4 regions of the Streptomyces sp. NPDC107517 genome follow, and region 2 is predicted to be linked to each of the others. Evidence: riboswitches for the same ligand, from Rfam matches in the RefSeq annotation. Region 2 holds a riboswitch; each other region holds the start of a gene.
What was found. A riboswitch is a leader RNA that binds a small molecule or an ion and turns the genes downstream of it on or off. The one in region 2 is predicted to bind cyclic di-AMP.
Positions count from the first base shown of each region.

Region 1: linked by a shared signal. The riboswitch ahead of ACZ67T_RS31690 (C40 family peptidase) and the one ahead of ACZ67T_RS03515 (M23 family metallopeptidase) in region 2 are both predicted to bind cyclic di-AMP.
Region 3: linked by a shared signal. The riboswitch ahead of ACZ67T_RS23730 (C40 family peptidase) and the one ahead of ACZ67T_RS03515 (M23 family metallopeptidase) in region 2 are both predicted to bind cyclic di-AMP.
Region 4: linked by a shared signal. The riboswitch ahead of ACZ67T_RS28750 (transglycosylase SLT domain-containing protein) and the one ahead of ACZ67T_RS03515 (M23 family metallopeptidase) in region 2 are both predicted to bind cyclic di-AMP.

Region 1 is NZ_JBVJPM010000017.1:63,253-68,339, reverse strand. It holds gene ACZ67T_RS31715 (8-amino-7-oxononanoate synthase) at 1-923, shown strand, start outside; gene ACZ67T_RS31710 (DUF397 domain-containing protein) at 907-1,143, opposite strand; gene ACZ67T_RS31705 (helix-turn-helix domain-containing protein) at 1,153-2,034, opposite strand; gene ACZ67T_RS31700 (ATP-binding protein) at 2,307-2,741, shown strand; gene ACZ67T_RS31695 (DUF6328 family protein) at 2,789-3,322, opposite strand; gene ACZ67T_RS31690 (C40 family peptidase) at 3,441-3,914, opposite strand; cyclic di-AMP (ydaO/yuaA leader) riboswitch at 3,918-4,095, opposite strand; gene ACZ67T_RS31685 (hypothetical protein) at 4,448-4,756, opposite strand; gene ACZ67T_RS31680 (ATP-dependent Clp protease proteolytic subunit) at 4,764-5,087, opposite strand, start outside.
Region 2 is NZ_JBVJPM010000001.1:828,339-833,425, forward strand. It holds gene ACZ67T_RS03495 (aspartate aminotransferase family protein) at 1-536, shown strand, start outside; gene ACZ67T_RS03500 (helix-turn-helix domain-containing protein) at 673-1,314, shown strand; gene ACZ67T_RS03505 (DUF6126 family protein) at 1,311-1,484, shown strand; gene ACZ67T_RS03510 (tyrosine-protein phosphatase) at 1,515-2,312, opposite strand; cyclic di-AMP (ydaO/yuaA leader) riboswitch at 2,720-2,900, shown strand; gene ACZ67T_RS03515 (M23 family metallopeptidase) at 2,905-3,705, shown strand; gene ACZ67T_RS03520 (SGNH/GDSL hydrolase family protein) at 3,932-4,723, shown strand; gene ACZ67T_RS03525 (TetR/AcrR family transcriptional regulator) at 4,832-5,087, opposite strand, start outside.
Region 3 is NZ_JBVJPM010000010.1:182,293-187,379, forward strand. It holds gene ACZ67T_RS23715 (C40 family peptidase) at 1-884, opposite strand, end outside; gene ACZ67T_RS23720 (hypothetical protein) at 1,177-1,530, shown strand; gene ACZ67T_RS23725 (tellurite resistance/C4-dicarboxylate transporter family protein) at 1,604-2,551, opposite strand; gene ACZ67T_RS23730 (C40 family peptidase) at 2,579-3,748, opposite strand; cyclic di-AMP (ydaO/yuaA leader) riboswitch at 3,757-3,906, opposite strand; gene pcrA (DNA helicase PcrA) at 4,174-5,087, shown strand, end outside.
Region 4 is NZ_JBVJPM010000014.1:47,390-52,476, reverse strand. It holds gene ACZ67T_RS28765 (hypothetical protein) at 1-189, shown strand, start outside; partial or broken gene ACZ67T_RS28760 (hypothetical protein) at 315-520, shown strand; gene ACZ67T_RS28755 (hypothetical protein) at 651-1,400, opposite strand; cyclic di-AMP (ydaO/yuaA leader) riboswitch at 3,319-3,483, shown strand; gene ACZ67T_RS28750 (transglycosylase SLT domain-containing protein) at 3,486-4,229, shown strand; gene ACZ67T_RS28745 (glycoside hydrolase family 43 protein) at 4,454-5,087, shown strand, end outside.

The DNA.
Region 1 (5,087 bases), on a different contig from region 2:
CCGAACTCGAGCGTGAACTGGCCGAGTTCTGCGGCTTCGAGGCGGCGCTCGTCCTGTCGTCCGGCTACGCTGCCAATCTCGCCGCCGTGACCGCGCTCGCCCCGCACGGTTCCCTGATCGTCTCGGACGCGAGCAATCACGCCTCCCTCATCGACGGCTGCCGGCTCGCCCGCGGCGCCGCGCAGGTCGTCCCGCACGCCGACCCGGACGCCGTACGTAAGGCCCTCGACACGCATCAGGGACAGGCGGTCGTCGTCAGCGACTCCGTCTTCTCGGTGGACGGAGATTCGGCCCCACTGGCCGAACTGGCTGGAGCTGCACGGGAGTTCGGGGCCGGCTTGATCGTCGACGACGCACACGGGCTCGGAGTGCTCGGTGACGGTGGCAGGGGGGCGCCGCAGGCTGCGGGGCTCTCGGGCGCCGACGACACCGTCGTCACCGTCACGCTGTCCAAGTCGTTCGGCAGCCAGGGCGGCGCCGTCCTCGGTCCCGCCCGGGTGATCGACCATCTCGTCAACACCGCACGGACGTTCATCTTCGACACGGGCCTCGCGCCCGCGGCGGCCGGCGCCGCCCTCGCGGCCCTGCGCCTGCTGCGCCGTGAGCCCGAGCGCGCCGAACGGGCGCGCGCCGTCGCCTCCTCACTGCACGAACTCCTCACGGCCGCCGGGCTCCAGGCCGTACGGCCGGACGCCGCCGTCGTCTCCGTGCGCGCGCCGTCGCCCGAAGAGGCCGTGCGCTGGGCGGCCGACTGCCGCGAAGCCGGCCTCGCCGTCGGCTGCTTCCGGCCGCCCTCCGTGCCGGACGGCATCTCGCGGCTGCGGCTGACCGCCCGCGCCGATCTGACCGACGATCAAATCGCCGAAGCCGTACGGGTGATCAGCCGCAACGCTCCCGACTCGGCTTTCACCGCAAGGAGTTGAGGAACCCCTCCCAGGCGGAGGGCGTGAACAGCAGGGCGGGTCCGGCCGTGCGCTTGGAATCGCGCACGGCGAGCAGTCCGGCCGAAGGTCCGCGGTGCAGCGGAGCGGTCTCGACACAGTTGTTCATTCCGGTGCTGCGGCTGCTTCGCCGCCATGGCGCGTCGTGCAGAGAGGTGCTGGGAACCGCGGCGGATGGTACGTACCGAGGCAGAGCTGACATGGTGCCTCCTTACGTGCGTTCACTGTCCGGAGGAGGATGCGCTCCGGCGATCCCGGCGATGAAATCCAGCGTGTCCCCGGGCGAAAGGGCGTGGATCCGAAGGGTGTCGAAGGCGTCCGTGTACGCCTTGAGGTCTTCTTTCCGTTCGAGGTAGAGGCTACTCGTCAAATGGTCGAGAACTACTACGTCCAGATCGGAAGTGTTCGGAAATGAGAACACAACGAAAGGGCCGGTTAGTCCGACATGCTCCCCCGCGGCGAACGGCAATACCTGTAGCCGCACATGAGGAAGCTTCGCCACGGCCGCGAGATGGCGCAGCTGCTCCGCCATCACCCGGGGACCGCCCACGGGCCGCCGCAGCACCGCCTCGTCGAGTACCGCGCTGAGCCGCAGCGGCGACGCCGAACGCAGCACGTCCTGCCGGGCGATCCGCACCTCGACCAGGGCGTCGACCTGCCCCTCCGGCAGCCCGTCGAGCGCGGCCCTGGTCACCGCACGCGCGTAGTCGGGCGTCTGGAGGAGGCCCGGCACGACGGACGTCTCGACCGTCCTGACCCGGCACGCCTGCGACTCCAGGCTGATGAAGTCCCGGTAGGCGGGCGGCAGTAGACCCCGGTAGGCGTGCCACCAGTGCTGGCCGCCGTCGTCCCCCGACCCGGCCAGCGCGACCAGCAGATCCCGTATGCCGGGGTCCGTGACCTCGAACGCGTCGAGCAGGAGGCGTACGTCCGACGCCTTCACGCCGCTGCGGCCGGTCTCGATACGGCTCACTTTCGACTGGTGCCAGCCGACGAGCCGGGCCGTCTCGCCACTGGTGAGCCCCGCGCGGTCGCGCAGCGCGCGCAGCTCCGCGCCGAGCCTGCGGCGGCGCACCGCCGGACCGTGTTTCATTCTGTCTCCTCGGACCTGTGGCCCGGCTCCTTCCGGCCCGGCGGATCGTGTTCCGAGCCGACGGTAGAGGAAGTCGGCGGCGTACGCCCAAATGTGGTGCGCCGACGCAGAGTTCACCGCTTCGAGCGACAGATATATGCATATCTCGGGGGATCGGCTCCACCGGCGGAGCGGGAGTGGCACTCTGGCGCGAAGCACCAGTCCGGGGGTTGCCTCGAGTCATCCGCCATGTGTCGGATTCAGGCCCCGGCGAAAAAAGGGACGACGTCGCCATGGCAGATCACCAGGAAGCATCCGTCACTCTGCCGAGCGATCCTGCCTCGGTCTCCTCGGCCCGCACATATGTCGGCGACGTACTCGCCGAATGGGGCATGCCGCGCGACGCGGAAACGGCCGACACGGTCCGGCTCATCGTCTCCGAACTCGCCACGAACGCCGTGATGCACACCCGCGGGCAGTCGCCGGTCTTCACCGTCGACGTACAGCTGGAGCGCGACGAACACCTGCGTATCGGCGTCACGGACAGCCACCCGCGCCACCCGAAGCGGCTCCCGGCCGCCGTCCAGCAGGACAACGGGCGCGGCATGGTGATCATCCGCTGTCTGACGGCCGAGTGCGGCGGAAGCCTGTCGGTCAGGCCCACTCCCGAGGGCGGCAAGACCGTGTGGATCGCCCTGCCGTGGACGGTCCCTGTCCAGTCGCTGTGAAGGCCGGCGGTGGTGGCGCGGCTACGGGGACGGTGTGTCCGTCCCCTTCACCGCGCCCGCGTGAGTGAGCGCCGCACCAGACGCGGCAGCACGCCCCACAGGCCCGCACAGACCGTGAACGTGCCCGCCCCGGCCGCGATGCCCGCGGCCCGCCCCGCGGTGAAGTCCACGACGAGCAGCACGGACCCGGCCAGGGCAAGTGCCAGAACGCCCAGGCCGGCCGCGGCGAGCCACGAGGACATCCGCACGATCTGCGGCTTGGCACCCCGCCCGAACAGCGCGCGGTGCAGTGCCGCGGGCGCCGTGAACAGCGCGGCGGCGAGCACCGCGAGCAACAGCGTCGCGATGTACGTCGCGCGCTGCACGCCGTCCAGCGCCGGGAACCTGGGAGTGAACGCCAGCGTCAGCAGGAACGCGAAGAGGATCTGCACGCCCGTCTGCGTGACGCGCAGCTCCTGGAGCAGCTCGCCGAAGTTCCGGTCCGCGCGCTCCAGCGGCGTCTCGTGCCGGTCCTGCCCCACGCTCCTTGAGCCCGAGTTGCGTGGGGCGTCCTCGTCGCCGGCCGGTCGGTCCTCGTTCATACGACCACGAGTACCCCGTCGCGCGGCTCCGAGACGGCCGGGCAGGCGCGTACGCCCGGTGACGACGCCTGACGGGTCCCCGGGGTCCCCGAGGCCCCCGGGGACCTGTCAGGTGGCGCTACCGCACACGCCCGTACCAGACGCTCCTCGTCCAGATCCGCTCGAGCCGCACCACGGCACCGGTCTTCGGCGAGTGCCAGATCCTTCCCTTCCCGGCGTAGATGCCGACGTGGTAGACGCCGCGGCCCGAATGGAAGAAGACCAGGTCACCGCGTTTGCGATGGGACGCCGAGACATGGCGGGTCTTGTTGTACTGCTGGGCGGCGGTACGGGGCAGTTTCTTGCCCACACGCTTGAACGAGTAGACGGTCAGGCCCGAACAGTCGAACCTGTGCGGTCCTGTGGCGCCCCACTGGTAGGGGCTTCCTTTCCTTGAGGCCGCGATCTGGAGGGCCTTCGTCGCAGGTGGCGAGGCCTCCGCTTCGGGCGTGGCTCCTGGCACCAGCAGGCTGCCGCCCGCTACGGCGAGCGTGAGGGCCGAGGCGGTGCCGGCCCGGGTCAGCAGCGACGGGACACGATTGAGCGCAGTCATGCGCAACCCTTCGTCAGCCGCCTGTGAAGGATGACCTGTCGGATTCGGGCTGGCGAAGTTGCCCGGCCGCGAAGTGCGGCTTCACCCCAAGGGCCGGCCCGGAAAAAAGCTCCGGCGGCCCGTCGTGCTCGGGTCCTCCACTCCTGCCGATCCACTTCTGTCGACCTGGCATCCGTACGGCGGCAGGACTCGGCGTCCGCACGGACCGCCCCGCCGCGGCGGCGGGGGCTTGTCGTCGGAAGGGATCTTCACGCACAAACGTCGAGAACGCAGCGCCGAATCGGCGTTGTGTGAGTGTCCTCACGAGTGATCCATTCGGGTGGACAGCGCACTTTTCCACCCCGGCGCGGGGGTCCCAACGAGGCCCGCACCAGCAGCGGAAGGCGGAATTCCCGATTTGGCGTAGGCGTTCCGCGCAACTTTTCCGGTTCGCAAAACGGGTGCCGGCTACGCCGTATGTGGGTACCTCTTCTGGTCCGTTTCGACCTCGGCGCGGACGGTTCGGATCGATCGCTTCGGATTTGAACGGTCCGTCAATTGACCGACCCCGGCGGCACCGTGACCCGTTGTGTCCTCCTTTCTCCGTCCAGGACCCGCAAAGCGCGAGCCAGCGTCGTCGCGTGGAGCTCGGTCTCGCCCCGCTGATGCATGAGCGTCAGGGCGTCCCTGAGCGCCGTCGCCCCGCCGACGAGTGCTTGCGCGGCCCGCAGTCCGCCATATGTGCGGTCGCTCCTGGCCGGGTTGATCCTTCCGAGCAGGTCGACCACTTCCAGATAGCGGGCGAGGAGTTCGCACTCGGCGCGCGTCAGCGCGGGCAGCGGGGGCAGCTCGGGCGGCAGCATCGCCGGGTCACCTGGCGCCGTGGGCCGAACCGGACAGCTTGCGGTTCTCGATGACCCGGTCCACGAGTCCGTACTCCACGGCGTCCTGGGCCTGAAGGATCTTGTCCCGCTCGATGTCGGCGCCGATGCGCTCTCGGCTCTGCCCGGTGTGCAGCGCGAGCAGCTCCTCCAGCTGGGCGCGCATGCGCACCAGTTCACGGGCCTGGATCTCCAGGTCGCTCGGCCGGCCCTGTGCGGGCTCGGCCAGCCCCGGCTGATGGATCACCACGCGCGCGCCGGGCAGCATGGCCCGCTTCCCCGGCGTCCCGGCGGCCAGGAGTACGGCGGCGGC
Region 2 (5,087 bases):
TCTTCAAGAAGGTCTACTCGTCCCTGGACCGGGTCCTGGTGCACTCGGCCAGCTTCGGCTCGAACGCGCAGGCCATGGCCGCAGGCCTTGCCGTGCTCTCCGTGATGGAGAACGAGGAGGTCGTCGCGAACGCCCGGGCGACCGGTGAGCTCCTGAAGTCCCGGCTCGCCGCCCTCGTCGACCGCTACGAACTGCTGAGCGAGGTACGCGGCCGCGGCCTGATGATCGGCATCGAGTTCGGGCGGCCGAAGTCGCTGAAGCTGCGCAGCCGCTGGACGATGCTCCAGGCCGCGCGCAAGGGCCTCTTCGCGCAGATGGTCGTCGTGCCGCTGCTCCAGAAGCACCGGATCCTCACGCAGGTCTCCGGCGACCATCTGGAGGTCATCAAGCTGATCCCGCCGCTGATCATCAAAGAGCACGAGGTGGACCGCTTCGTCGAGGCGTTCACCGCCGTCATGGACGACGCGCACTCGGGCGGCGGGCTGATGTGGGACTTCGGGAAGACGCTGGTGAAGCAGGCGGTGGCCAACCGCTGACCGCACCGTCGGGGCACCTCTCGGATTCGCAGGGGTGCCTCCAGGTGCCTCCAGAAGAGGGACGCCCGGAAGACGGGCTGTTGCCTCTGGGGCAATAAATTTGCCCCAGAGGTACGGCTCTGGCTCAATCGACGGTATGAGCCCTGTCCCTCCGGAGCCGGCTCCGGAACCCACGGAGCTGCCCGCCGTCGCCCCGCAGCTGCGCGAACTACGGCGTCGCGCCGCCCTGACCCTGGAGGCCGCGGCCCGTGCCGCCGGGCTCTCGCCCGCGCACCTCTCCCGCCTGGAGACGGGCCGCCGTCAGCCCTCGCTCCCGATGCTGCTCGCCCTCGCCCGCACCTACGGTACGACGGTCTCCGAACTCCTGGGCGAAACGCCCGCCGACAGGGACGCGGTCGTGCGCTCCGCCGACATGGAGGCCACCGAGGCGGGCGGCTGGATCTACCGGCAGGCGGGCGCCCCGGGACGCGGCATGCAGGCGCTGCGCGTCCATGTGCCGTTCGGCGCCCAGGGCGACATCGTGCGTGTCCACCCCGGTGAGGAGTGGCTGTACGTCCTCGAAGGGCGGCTGCGGCTGCGGCTCGGGGACACCGCGTACGCGCTCGCGCCGGGGGACAGCGCCCACTTCGACTCGCTCACCCCGCACCGGATCGCCGCCGCCGACCGCGACGGCGCCGAGCTCCTGTTCGTACACACCCTGCTGCAGAGCCCGTCCGCCGCGCTGTGTCTCGGCCCGGCGGTGGGCAGCGGCGAACCATCTCAGGGAGGCTCTCGATGAGCGCAGTGCCCGACGACGTGACCGAGCCCGAGCGGCAGCCCGCACGGCGTGACATCGAGGACAGGCTCCCGCGCGGCATCTGGGTGCGCCTGCTCGTCTACGTCTTCGCCGGGCACCTCGTCGCGGGCTTCATCTATCTGCTGTTCGCGCTGGGGGCGTCACGCGGGTGACGCCCCTCACCAGGACTGTCGGTCCCGGTCTCAGTCGAGAAGGCGCTCGCGCAGCCGCTCGCGCTGCGCGGGGGACAGCTTGAGGCCCTCCTCCAGGTAGCGGTCGGTGGAACCCCACGTCTGTGCGACTGTCTCGAAGGCGGCGGCCAGGTATGCGGCGCGGGCGTCGAACAGGGGGCTCAGCAGCTCCATGACCTCGGGGGACATCGCGTCCTTCGAGGCGCTGCTGCGGTGCACCTTGTAGCGGCGGTGTGCCGCGTTCGACTCCAGGTAGTCCGCCTCGATGGCGTCGCGCTCCACACCCATGGCCAGGAGCGTGACCGCTATCGAGAGGCCCGCGCGGTCCTTGCCGGCCGCGCAGTGCATGAGCGCGGGCACGCTGTCCTCGGCGAGGGAGTGCAGCACCTGGCTGTGCTCGGCGGTGCGCTCCGCGATGATCGTCCGGTACGACGTGATCATGCGGTCCGCGGCCTGGCCCTCGGAGAGGGCGGCGCGCAGCTCGTCGAGATTGCCGTCGCGCACCATCTGCCAGAACTCGGCGCCGTCCGCGGGGTCGGTCAGCGGCAGGTTCACGTTCCGCACGCCGGGCAGCGTGACGTCAGGGCCTTCGAGGCGCTGGTCGGCGGCGTTGCGGAAGTCGAAGATCGTGTGCAGCCCGAGCGAGGAGAGGAACGCGGCGTCCTCGTCCGTGGCGTGCGCGAGGTGACCGCTGCGGAACAGCACGCCCTGCTTGACCCGACGGCCGTCCACGGTCGGGAGGCCACCCACATCGCGGAAGTTGCGCACTCCGGCCAACTCGGGCTCGGTGGACGGGACCTGCTGCGTCACGGGGGCTCCTCCCGGTCGGCCGCGGCGCTGCTCGCCTGCGGGCGCCTTCGACGATACGACATGGCTGCCAGGGGCAACCATGTGAGAGGCGCCAGGCGATTACATATCCAATGCCCGATATGAGGCGGTAAGGAGTAATTGCCCTCTATGGGGTAACTGGCCCTGAAACACAGGCATATGGTGAGCAATGCGTGAGCAGGGTCATAGCCGTGACCGTACGTGGCGGACGGGCCGCATGGATTTCCGGTAGGTATCGCAGTCGCAAAGATCGTAAATAGACGGAGTGTGACGGCATTTTCCGGAAAAGGCCGTTTAAGGATCAAGAACCGGAATGCCCAAGGGGATTCGCGCCTTGTTTCCGCGCTCCCCGCTCGCTTACGTTCAGCGCAATCCGGACGGACCGCCTAATCCTGCCGCCGCCCGGAATCCGCACATCGATCCGTGCTCGGCAGGAGCGGGGGACCCAGGTAGAGCGCCGTGTCCGGAACACCGGGCACGGCTCGGGGTGAAGCCGTGCCCGAAAGGGGTGCGGCCGGGCAACTCCAGCCCGAACCCGACAGCTCACCTCGCAGGCGACGGAGAGGAATCCCCCATGCCCGCGAAGGGTAAGCACCGCCGTCCCAAGTCCCCGCGTTTCGCGCGCTCGATCGCCGTCGCCGCAGCGGGCGGCGCCGCGCTCGCACTGCCGCTGATGGGTGCCGCCGAAGCCCACGGCGCGACCCCGGCGGGCGCCCACTCGGTCGCGCAGGCCGTCGCCGCTCCCGCCGCGGCCAAGACCTACGCCGTGAAGGGCGGGGACACCCTCTCGAAGATCGCCGACGCGCAGAACGTCAGCGGTGGCTGGAAGAAGCTCTACTCCGACAACCGCTCGGCCGTCGGGGACAACCCGTCCCTGATCCATCCGGGCCTGAAGCTGACGATCGGCCAGAAGGCCGCGGCCCCCGCCGCGAAGTCCCCGGCCACGGCCACCCAGGCCACCACTGCTTCCGGCTACACGCTGCCCGTCCAGGGCGCCAACATCGGTACGGCGTACAAGACCGCGGGTGCCATGTGGTCCAGCGGCTACCACACCGGTGTCGACTTCGTGGTCCCGACGGGCACCCCGCTCAAGGCCATCGCCGCGGGTACCGTCGTGTCGGCCGGCCTTGACGGCGCGTACGGCAATGAGGTCGTCATCCAGCACGCCGACGGCAAGTACTCGCAGTACGCCCACATGTCGTCCCTCTCCGTCTCGTCCGGGCAGACCGTGACCGAGGGCCAGCAGATCGGCCTCTCCGGCGCGACCGGCAATGTCACGGGTCCGCACCTGCACTTCGAGATCCGCACCACCCCGAGCTACGGCTCGGACGTGGACCCGGTCGCGTACCTCCGTGGGCACGGGGTCTCTCTCTGACCTCGATGGCGTGACGTGAGCGTGTGACGTGAAGCTGTCTCGCTGAGGCGTGACGTGAGGGGCGGGCCCGGTTCCGGGCCCGCCCCTTCGTCGTATCCTCCGCCGCACCCTGTCGAATTCCTGGTATTCCTGAAATCGCGAAACTGACCGGGTGGGCTATATCACCACCCGTCAACCCCTTCCTACGGTCGCGTAGGTCACATCGCAGGGTGAAAGATGTGTGGTCGTGGCAAACGAATCGAGATCACTCAGCAGCGGCACGATTCGGTCCTACGCGGCGGTGGGGGACAGCTTCACCGAAGGCGTCGGGGACCCCGGTCCCGACGGGGCCTTCGTGGGCTGGGCCGACCGTCTCGCCGTCCTCCTGGACGACCGGACCCCCGAGCACTCCTTCCGGTACGCGAACCTCGCCGTGCGCGGCAAGCTCCTCGACCAGATCGTGGAGGACCAGCTCCCGCGCGCCGTCGAACTCGCCCCGGACCTGGTGACCTTCGCCGCCGGGGGCAACGACATCATCCGTCCCGGCACCGACCCCGACGACGTCGCGCAGCGCTTCGAGAAGGCGGTGGCCCGGCTGACCTCCGCCGTCGGCACGGTCATGGTGACCACCGGCTTCGACACCCGGGACGTCCCGGTCCTCAAGCATCTGCGCGGCAAGATAGCGACGTACAACGGGCATGTGCGCGCGGTCGCCGACCGCTACGGCTGCCCGGTGCTCGACCTGTGGTCCCTCAAGACCGTGCAGGACCGGCGTGCCTGGGACGACGACCGGCTGCACCTCTCGCCCGAGGGCCACACACGGGTCGCGCTGCGGGCGGGGCAGACGCTCGGCATCGAGGTGCCGGCGGACCCGGACCAGCCGTGGCCGGCGCAGCCGCCGCGCGGCACGCTGGAGGTCCGGCGCGACGACATCCACTGGGCGCGGGAGTTCCTGGTGCCGTGGATCGGCCGACGGCTGCGGGGCGAGTCGTCCGGGGATCATGTGGCGGCGAAGCGGCCGGACTTGCTGCCGCTCTGACGGGAACGGCGCACGTGATGGGGGAGCTTGCCTCTGGGGGCGGCTCCCCCGCGCCGCTTTGCCGGGTGCCACCCCGGGTTCCCCGGGGAGCCCGACGTCGCGCCGCCGTCAGCTCGACGTCGTAGCCGTCGTCGTCGCCGTCAGCTGCTCCCGCTCAAGTCCCAGCTCACGGGCCAGCGCGTCGTCCACCCACTCCTGCATGCGGGTCCGCGAAACCGTCCCCGTGTACGCGGTCATCTGCACCGCGAGCCCGTCGAGGAGCGCCGTCAGGCGCAGCGCGGCGCCCGCCGGGTCCGGGCAGCGGAACTCGCCCGCCGCCACACCTTCCGCGACGACCTCGGTGAGCGCCGCCTTCCACTGCTTG
Region 3 (5,087 bases), on a different contig from region 2:
CGAGGGCCCGCGTTGATCTGGGAGTACGTGGTGCGCGGCAGGGAGATGCCCGCCGAGCGGTACGCGGCCTGGGTGAGGCCGGAGCAGTCGAAGGAGTTCGGGCCCGTGGCGCCCCACACATAGGGGCTGCCGAGGGCGCTGTAGGCGTAGGCGATGGCCGCCGCCGTGCGGGAGTCAGGGGCCTTGGGCAGGGCGCCGGACGGCATCTCGCGGGAGGAGTCGGAGCGGGACGCGCGGCCGAGCGCGCCGCTGTCGCCGACGCCGGCGCGCTCGGCCGCCGGTAACTGGTCGAGCAGACGCTTCGCCTCCGCCAGTTTCCCGGTGACCGTCTTCTTCTGCTTCTTCAGCTCTCCCTGCCGCTTGCGCAGCTCGGTGAGCCGGCCGTCGGCCTCGGCGCGCAGCTGGTCGATCTGCCGGAGTTCGCGCTGCACGCGCCCGACCGCGGCGGCCTGCCGGGTGCCGAGCCGGTCGGCGAGCGCCGCGTTGTCGAGGTAGTGGGCGGGGTCGGAGGACAGGACGAGCTGGACCGCCGGGTCGAGGGCGCCGGTGCGGTACTGCGCGGCGGCGGCCGAACCGAGCGCCTCGCGCTGGGTGTTGAGCCGGTCGGTCCTGCGGGCCGCCTCGTCCCGCAGGGCGCCGAGCTTCTTCTCGGCCTTGTCCGCCTTCTCCTTGGTGCCGTTGTACTTCTCGGTGGCCTTCTCGGCCTCCTGGTAGAGCTGGTCGACCTTCGCCTTCACCTGGCTCGGGGTGAGCCGGGGATCCGCGTGCGCCGCGCCGTCCAGGGCGGTGGCGGTCGCCGCGGAGGCGAGAGCGAGGGTCGCCGCGGTGCGGGCCGTGGGGCCGGTGAGCGAGCGCTGGCGGGGCTTGCGGTGCGCTGCCGACACGAGGGGCACGTCCTTCCGGTACGTACTGCTTACGCGTCCGGCGGCGGCCCGCAGGGGAAGCGGGGCCGCCGCCGGACCTTTCTCGGCGGTAGGTGCCCGACTGCCGCCCCTGAGCGGGGCGGGGGTGGGGAGCCGGTCACCTGAGGAAGGACGCTAAACCTGACCGTCACGGGTTGGTGACGGATTGTCCGCAACTGGTCCATGTGTTCCGGGTGTGACCGGGTGTGACCGACGCGGGACCGGTGCGGGCCGGTTCATGGAGGCAGTGAGGCCCCGGCTAGGCTCGCCGGTCATGGACGTACTCATCCACCTCTTCGTCGGCCTGCACATCATCGGCATCGCCTCGCTCCTCGGTGGGTTCCTCACCCAGATGAAGGCGATGGGCAAGGGAACGGCCCGGTTCGTCCCGGCGATGCTGCACGGCGCGCTGACCATGCTGGTCACGGGTGTCGCCCTGGTGGGTCTGAACCAGGCGGACGGCAACACCGTCAACAACATCAAGATCGGCGTGAAGCTCGCGCTGCTGATCGTGATCCTCGGCCTCGTGTACGTGAAGCGGGACGACGAGAAGGTGGACAAGGGGCTGTTCGGCCTCGTCGGCCTCCTGACCACCGCGAACATCTTCATCGCGGTCCTCTGGACCTGAGTCGGGCGCATGTTCGGGATCTGAGGCGGGCGGGTGTCCGGGATCTGAGCCGGGCGGGTGTCCGGGACCTGCGTCAGGCGGGTGTCCGGGACCTGAGCGTCCCGAACAGGGTGGCGAGCCACGCGGCCACCGCGATCCACACCAGTACCTGCCCCGGCCCCTTGAGCCAGGGCACATCGGCGGCGGCGCTCACGGACAGTGCCGCCGCCGCTGTCATTCCCATCGGGAAGACCGTCGACCAGCGCCGCACGTCGTAACGCGGCCTGGGCCACCGCACCTCAGCCAGCGCCAGCACGACGTAACAGGTCACATCGAGCGCGAGCAGCAGGAAGCTCATGGTGCGCAGGACGTCCGTGTCGTCCCTGTTCCACAGCCCCGTCGCGACGAGCTTCGACGCGGCGAGTGCGGAGATGGCGAGCGCGCCGCCCGCGACCCAGTGGTCCCCGGCGCCGGAGGCCACCTCGCGCAGGTCGAAGTGGAGCAGCGCGAGGCAGTACAGGATGATCCCGCCCCAGAAGAGCACCATCCCGGTGAACCCGAGCCAGTGCGCGCCGACCGCGGGCACGAGCGTCGCCGCCAGGACGACGAGGCCCTGCGTCGCGACACAGCCGAGGAACACGGCCCCCGGCATCCGCGGCCTCCAGTGCCGTACGACGCTGATCAGGAGCACCGGCCAGACGAGCGCGGCCAGGGCGAGGAGCGCCTCGGCCAGGGTCTGCCGGCCGAGCATGGAGATCCGGGTGCCGAGGACGGCCGTCGCCGCGACCGCGGTGAGCGCGGGCGGGGTGTCCGCCTCGGACTCCCAGCGGTCGCGCTCCCGCACCAGCCGTTTCGCGAAGTCCGCCGCGAGGAGCAGCCAGAGGGCGGCGGCGAGCACCAGCATGATGCCGGACAGCACCGAGTAACCGGTCAGTCGCAGGCCGACCGAAATAATGCCGGTGGCCATGATGGCGGCGCCGGCGGCCGGTGGGAGCTGGGACCACGTGGGTCCGGGACGTGGGGTTGCGTTCGGGCCGCGCACCGCCCGAACGTAACCCCACGAAGGCGGTCAGGCCGGGCGCACCACGCTGTGGATCGGCATGTAGTAGATCGACTCGACGCGGACGTTCGCGCCCGGCTTCGGCGCGTGGATCATCTTGCCGTCGCCTATGTAGATGCCGACGTGGCTGATGTCGTCGTAGAAGAAGACCAGGTCACCGGGCTTGGCGTCGGCCGTGGTGACGGTCGTGCCGACCTTGACCTGGTCCCAGGTCGTGCGCGGCAGCGTGATGCCGGCCGCCTTCCACGCGGCCTGCGTGAGGCCCGAGCAGTCGTACGAGTCCGGTCCCGTGGCGCCCCACACGTACGGCTTGCCCATCTGGGACTCGGCGAAGGCGATGACCTTCGCGGCCTTGGTGGCGTAACCGCTGCTGGTGCTCCCGGAGCCCGTACCCGTACCCGTCCCCGAACCGGTACCGGTGCCCGTGGTCTCCTTCTGGCGCGCCTCCTCGGCCGCCTTGCGCTTGGCCTCCGCCTCGGCCTGCTGACGCGCCAGCTCCTCCGCCTTCTTCCTGGCGGCCTCCTGCTTTTTCTTCTCGATCGCCGCGAGCCGCGCCTTCTCCTCGGCGGTCAGCTTCGACAGGAGTTCGCGGGCGTCACCGAGCTTCTGCTGGACGTCCCTCTTCGTGCTCTTGAGCGTGGCCTGCGAAGTGGTCAGCGTCTCCAGGCTCTTGGCCGCCTCCGTGCGCTTCTTCGTGGTGGCGGCCTGCTCGGTCTGGTAGTCGTCGACGGCCTTCTTCTGGCGGCTCGTGAGCCGGCTCATCAGCTGGTCCTGGTCGAAGTAGTCCTGCGCATCGTCGGCGAGGAGCAGCGTCGCGGTGTCGGAGACGGCGCCCGTGCGGTACTGGGCAGCGGCGAAGGTGCCGAGCTCCTGGCGTGCCTTGTTGAGCTTCTCGGTGCGCTGCGCGACGTCGTCGAGGAGGTCGCCGACGCGCTTCTGCTGCTTGGTGGTGCGCTCCTTGGCCGCGTTGTACTTCTCCGTGGCCACGCCCGCCTGGTGGTAGAGGGTGTCGACCTTCTTCTGGACCTCTTCCAGGCTCGGCTTCGACGGCGCGGAGGGGGCGGCGGTCGCGGTCTGCGAGAGCAGGGCGATGGACGTGAGGGCCGCCGTGGTGATGCCGACGACGGGGGCCGTGCGGGGGCCGGCTGTTCTGGTGCGCGGCTTGCGGTGCGACGCCAAGGGTCGCGTCTCCTTCCCATGACCGCCTACCGGGTTAGCTGTCGGGTTCGGGCGGAGATTCGGAAGGCTGCCCTACGGCCGTGCCCTGACGGGTCGTCGGCCGATTCACCCCAAAGGTCGTGGGTCCCCGGTTCCATGCCTCTCGGCGTACTGAACTCAGCGGGGGCGACCCGCTCGCGGCGCGGTTGCCGGCGGGGGGACGGGCGGCCCGCGGAGCACGCTAGCCAACTCGTGTGGCTGCTGTGAAGGTTGATGTTCGATATGCCCGATACATTTTCGTGACCTTCGGCAATCTTGTCGGTGACCTCCGGTAACCTTCGCTGAGGGTGATTACCGCACTACAAGAGGTGGCCGGGCCCGCGAAGTCGGAGGAAGTTTCCGGGACGGCCGTGGGTGTCAGTGGGGCGGCCTAGACTCGTAGAGCGATGAGCAGCCTCTTTGACGACAGCTTCCTGGCGGACCTCACGGCTTCGAAGGCCAGTGAGGAGCATGCCCCGCCGCCGCCCGAGGACGACACGGCTCCGGAGCACGTTCCGGACGACCTGTTCGACGGGAAGTTCGACGTGCCCCCGGCCAGGGACGAGTACTACCGGGACGGCGCCCCACGCCCGGCGCTCGACCCGGCGGCCCTCCTCGACGGGCTGAACGAGAACCAGAAGGCGGCCGTCGTCCACGGCGGCTCCCCGCTGCTCATCGTGGCGGGCGCGGGGTCCGGCAAGACCCGCGTGCTCACGCACCGCATCGCGTACCTCCTCGGCGAGCGCGGTGTGCACCCCGGCCAGATCCTCGCGATCACGTTCACGAACAAGGCCGCGGGCGAGATGAAGGAGCGCGTCGAGTCCCTCGTCGGCCCGCGGGCGAACGCGATGTGGGTGTCGACGTTCCACAGCGCCTGCGTCCGCATCCTGCGCCGCGAGTCGAAGAGGCTCGGCTTCACGTCGTCGTTCTCGATCTACGACGCCGCCGACTCCAAGCGCCTCATGGCCCTGGTCTGCCGCGACCTCGACCTGGATCCGAAGAAGTTCCCGCCGAAGTCCTTCAGCGCCAAGATCTCGAACCTGAAGAACGAGCTGATCGACGAGGAGGACTTCGCGGCACAGGCCGCCGACGGCTTCGAGAAGACCCTCGCCCAGGCCTACGCGATGTACCAGTCCCGCCTCCGCGAGGCGAACGCGCTGGACTTCGACGACCTGATCATGACGACGGTAAATCTCCTGCGCGCCTTCCCGGACGTCGCGGAGCACTACCACCGCCGCTTCCGCCACGTCCTGGTCGACGAGTACCAGGACACGAACCACGCGCAGTACGCGCTGGTCAGGGAGCTCGTGGGGTCGGCCGA
Region 4 (5,087 bases), on a different contig from region 2:
AACAAGACTGTTGAGGTCTACCGCGGGTTCAACTGCGACAACGGTTCGCCTGTGGCTACGGTCGGTCCCTACGGCTCTACCTATGGTGTCGCGCCCCGGACCGACCGAGGGCCCGGCCAGGGAGGCGTCTTCGTCGACGACGGGGTCGTGGGCAGTTTCCGGGTGATCGGCTACCACGACGAGTGGTGACGCCACCGCCCCAACACGGGAATCGCCGGCCCGCCGGAATCGGGCCGGCGACGGCGGCCTCGTCCGGCTGGCGTCGGACCGCCGCTCCGGAGGCTCCGGACGCGGAGAGCGGAGATGCCGATCCCATGGGCGAAACACCGGCCGGCGAGATCCGTGCCGCCTCCAGGGCCGGGCGCTGCATCAGCCTCACCGGCGTGCCCCCTCTCCCGACCCACGTGCCCGACACCCCGAAGCCGCGCGAGCCGCTCACTCACAGGCACCGCTCGCGCCCGCCGATGTGGCGGCGAAGTACCCGACCTCCTCCCTGCCCTGGCCCCAGCTCGCCGACGAGCGCGCCGACTTCCCTGTGTGAGTGGTGCCTTCATCGAGTGCGGGCCACCGCGAGGAGGCAGCCAGTACCGCGTTCCTCCAGGTGCGAGGTCTCGGACGGGGGCCCACACCAGAGCACTGCCCCTGGCGCGCTAACCCGCACTACCGCGAGTCACGCGCACACCTGCGCCGACCGTGGACACTTGGGTGCTGCCGTACCCGGCGCACTCTCCATATTCCTTGACCCACTTGGTCGATCCGGCCAGGGATCCGGACGTCGGTGCGCCGAACGTGACGTCGTACCGCGGCTGCTGGGCACAGCTGGGCACGTCGTAGTACTCGATAAATCCCGCCTGGGAGGCCTTCAGGTTGCCGGAGCCGGCGGGCAACTTGTAGGTGCCGACGGGGATCCGCTGTCCGTTGTCGGTGTCGACGACGGTGCCCGACCAGGTGTCCGTGCCGACCCGGGCGATCTCGACGCGGAAGGTGTGGCCGTACACGGCGTCGAAGTCCACTCCGCAGCTGACGCCGGCGCCGCCGTCAGCGCCGTCCGAACAGTTGGCGTGGGTGCTTGTCGTGCCGCTGATGAAGGAGGAGAACACCCCGCGCAGGCGCTGGTGCCCGTTCGCATCCGGCCGCGGCTGCAGTCCCGCGTACCCGATGTCACTCTGTCCGGCGAACCCGTACTGCATCGCGAAGTAGGTCCCGGATACATGGGCGGTGCCGGTGTTCACGGTGATCGGGAAGTTGAGGGATGTCAGTCCCTCGCTGGGAGCCCCGCTCACCGTCCACGACAGTAGTTCGTTCCCACCGAAGGTCTGCGCCCGTGCGCCAGGTGCCGCGATGAACGGGACGAGTGCGGCGAGGGCTCCCACCGCCACGCGTGTCAACGCTCGTTTCATCTGATGCTCCTCAAGGGGGTGTTGAAGGTGAGCAGGGCTGTGAACGTCTGGGCACCGCCTTCTCGCATGAGTGCTGCAGGCCGTGACGACTTCGCCGCGGTGTCCGCGATACGACTGAGGCGGCTCTGCCGCCCCAACCCCTGGGCCGACGCTCACCCCTTTTTCCCGGTTCTACGCACGTTCCGGGCACCGGTGCCCCAGTGCCGAGTCCTCTCCAATCGACGTGGAGCGAGGGGAAGGCCACCGGCGATTATCTGCATGCACCTGACAACATTGATCCCAGTACAGCGTGCCGCCACTTGCGCCCGAAGGGGCACTGCAGCGACACCTGTCGCACCAGTGGCACGGTCTTCGATCGTCACAACCCTGCAGCCCAATTGCCTGCGGAAGACTATGGCGCCCCGCCCGAGGCGTGTCAACACATGCTCGTAAACATGCGACTCCAATCAGAATCAATCATCGAGGTCGCAGGCAGTCCACCGCCTGACACTGGGGCCCCGCACGTCGATCAGCCGGTCGGTGGCATCCCCGCCTACGGCAGCCGACGCACCGCCTGGAACGCCGGCTGCCGCCACGACCACCAAAGTCCCGAACACCGCTAGCGGCACCCAGGGGGACACGGACCATCTCGCCCCGGCGTCGATCAGATGCCGTGCACACCGCGAACGCCCGCACACCCCGAGACCATCGCCCGCGTCCCGTCAGCCCACCGCACAACCGGACCCGGCGAAGCGGCCCCTCCCACGGCTCACCACAACGTGGCGTACCTGCCGAGCAGCACGAACGCCCCGCCCCCATAAGCAGGTTCGCGCTCGCGTCCAGCACGCCTCCACTCGAATGAAGGCTGCAATATCCGCTGGTGCGGATGCCTTGTTCGGCAAAGCCGAGGTTGAGGTCGTGCAGTTGGGCATGGCGCGGTGCATGCCTTTCCCGTTGATTCGCCAAGTCCCGCAGGCCGCAACTCCGACGTTGCCGTCATGTTCCGTGCGACCGAGTAACTACCCCCATTCCTGCGCTTCTTCGCGGCGGACCTTCGGTTCGAATGCGACCCGGCGCGGGTGCCTGCGGGGTTCCCGTTCATCACTGCAGCGACCACCGAGGCCCAGCATTGAACAGGCCTCCCCCACAGAGAGATACCTGCCCGGAAAACCGTAGTCGGCAGAGGATTTGAGCAGCCCCCTTCCGGCCCGAGCCGATAGCTTCACTGACACACCAGCGACAATCGACAACTGAATCTCCATCACATATGGACCGTCTTCTAAGATCACACACATCCTGAACCGGAGAATTTTCCGGATGCAGCATCAGAGTCCTCACCTATTCCGCCCCGGGTATCCCGCGAACCCAGCAGGCCGGCGGGAAGCGCACTCCGCTGACGGCCGCCGGCCTCACCTCAGTCGACCCCTCAGGCGAACCGCACAGGTCCACGTCCAGGCAGCATCCCGATCGACATCGGCTCCTGAATCGTGCAGCGGGGACGCGTGTCGGCCCGTGTGACCGGGCCGACATTGATGGCGATACACCCCCTTAGTCACTGAAAGCGACAGGGCGGTATGTCCATTTTTGCAATGAAAAATACCTTTTTGCATTATTAGTGCTATACGAGGGGATCCGCCTATCTCGCTAGATATTCAGGCGAAATATCGCACTCCGCTACGCCATCGACCGGCATTCCAACCCGCATCACATTCAGTGAACCGTGTCACATGGAAGGACGCGGGCCCCGAAGATCGGCTGAGCCCACTTCCCTTCTGCACAAGGAAGGTTGGGGTTTTCGATCAAAGAGAGTGGAGGGTTCTGATCGCCGGAGAAGGGCTCCCACATTTCGCGATCGGGAATTCTGGTCTTGTTCTGTCCGCGCTTTCTCGCCTAATGTCACCGTCAATCCGGATGGAACGCCGAATCCTGCCGCTGTCCGGAATCCCTCCCACTCACTCGGTAACGCACGGCAGGAGCGGGGGACCCAGGTAAGCCGCCGATCCGGTTTCCGGAACGGCTCGGGGTGAAGTCGCATTCGCAGTGCGACCGGACATCTCCCGTCCGAACCCGACAGCTCACCTCGTAGGCGACGGAGAGGAACTCGACATGCCCTCAAAGGGACAGCACCGCCGCCCCAAGTCCATCTCGCTCAGCCGCGGCATCGCCGCCGCAGGCACCGGCGCTGCCGTGCTCGCTCTCCCGGTGCTCGGCGCGACCAGCGCCGGCGCAGCGCAGGCCACCCCGGCTGCCAAGACCGCCGCGGCCCCCACGACGTACGTCGTCGTCGCCGGCGACTCCCTCGTCAAGATCGCCCGCGAGCACTCGGTGAGCGGCGGCTGGAAGCAGCTGTACCAGGACAACCGAGCCACCGTCGGTGACAACCCGGCGCTGATCCACCCCGGCGTCAAGCTCACGCTCGGCAAGAAGAGCGCGGCCGAGCCCACGGCAGCCACCAGGGCGTCCGCCGAGCGGGCCGACCGCTCCGAGACCCGGACCGCGCTCCCGGCCGCCCCGGCGAAGAAGTCGTACACCAACGACCTCGACGGCTGGATCAAGGAATCGCTGGACATCATGGCCAAGCACAGCATTCCCGGCACCTACGAGGGCATCCACCGCAACGTCATGCGCGAGTCCTCCGGCAACCCGCTGGCCATCAACAACTGGGACTCCAACGCTGTCGCAGGAACCCCGTCCAAGGGTCTCCTGCAGGTCATCGACCCCACGTTCAAGGCGTACCACGTGCCCGGCACGTCCATGGACAGCTACGACCCGGTCGCCAACATCACCGCCGCCTGCAACTACGCGGCCGACAAGTACGGCTCGATCGACAACGTGAACGGCGCGTACTGACAGCCGGTTCCACACTGAGGCTCGCAGTCGTCGCAGGCAGACCAGGCTGAACGGAAGCCCGGCCACTGCCAGTTGAAGCGCATCGATGATGTCCTGGCCCTGAAGTCCCGTAAGCATGTAGGGACTTCAGGGCCCTTCTGCGTCCTGTCCAACCTCTTGCGCGCCATCACCCCCGTGCATATCCTCCCCGCGAATCGAAGCGCTTCGACACGGAGAGAGACAGCATGGCAGACCCACACCCGGTCATCCCCGGGTTCCACCCGGACCCCAGCGTCTGCCGCGTCGGCGACGACTACTACCTCGCGTGCTCGAGCTTCGAGTACGTGCCCGGGGTGCCGCTCTTCCACAGTCGCGACCTGCTGCACTGGCGGCAGATCGGCAACGTCCTCGACCGGCCCGGCCAGTTGCGGCTGCCCTGGGACACACCCTCCTCCGCCGGGATCTACGCGCCGACGCTGCGCCACCACGACGGCCGCTTCTGGCTGGTCGTCACCAATGTGAGCTCGGGCGGCGGCAATCTGCTCGTCTCCGCGACCGACCCGGCGGGCCCCTGGTCGGACCCGGTCCCGCTGCCCGGCGTCCCCGGCATCGACCCGGATCTCGCCTGGGACGAGGACGGCGCGTGCTGGGTCACGGTCGCCGGGATCTCCCAGGTCCGCATCGACCCGTACACCGGCGAGACCTTCGGCGAACCGCGCCAGCTGTGGTCCGGCACGCCGGGCGCCAAGGCCCCGGAGGCGCCGCACCTGTACCACGTCGGCGAGCACTGGTACCTGCTGATCGCCGAGGGTGGCACCGAGCGCGGGCATGCCGTCTCCGTGGCCCGCGGCCCCGCGCCCACCGGCCCCTTCGAACCTT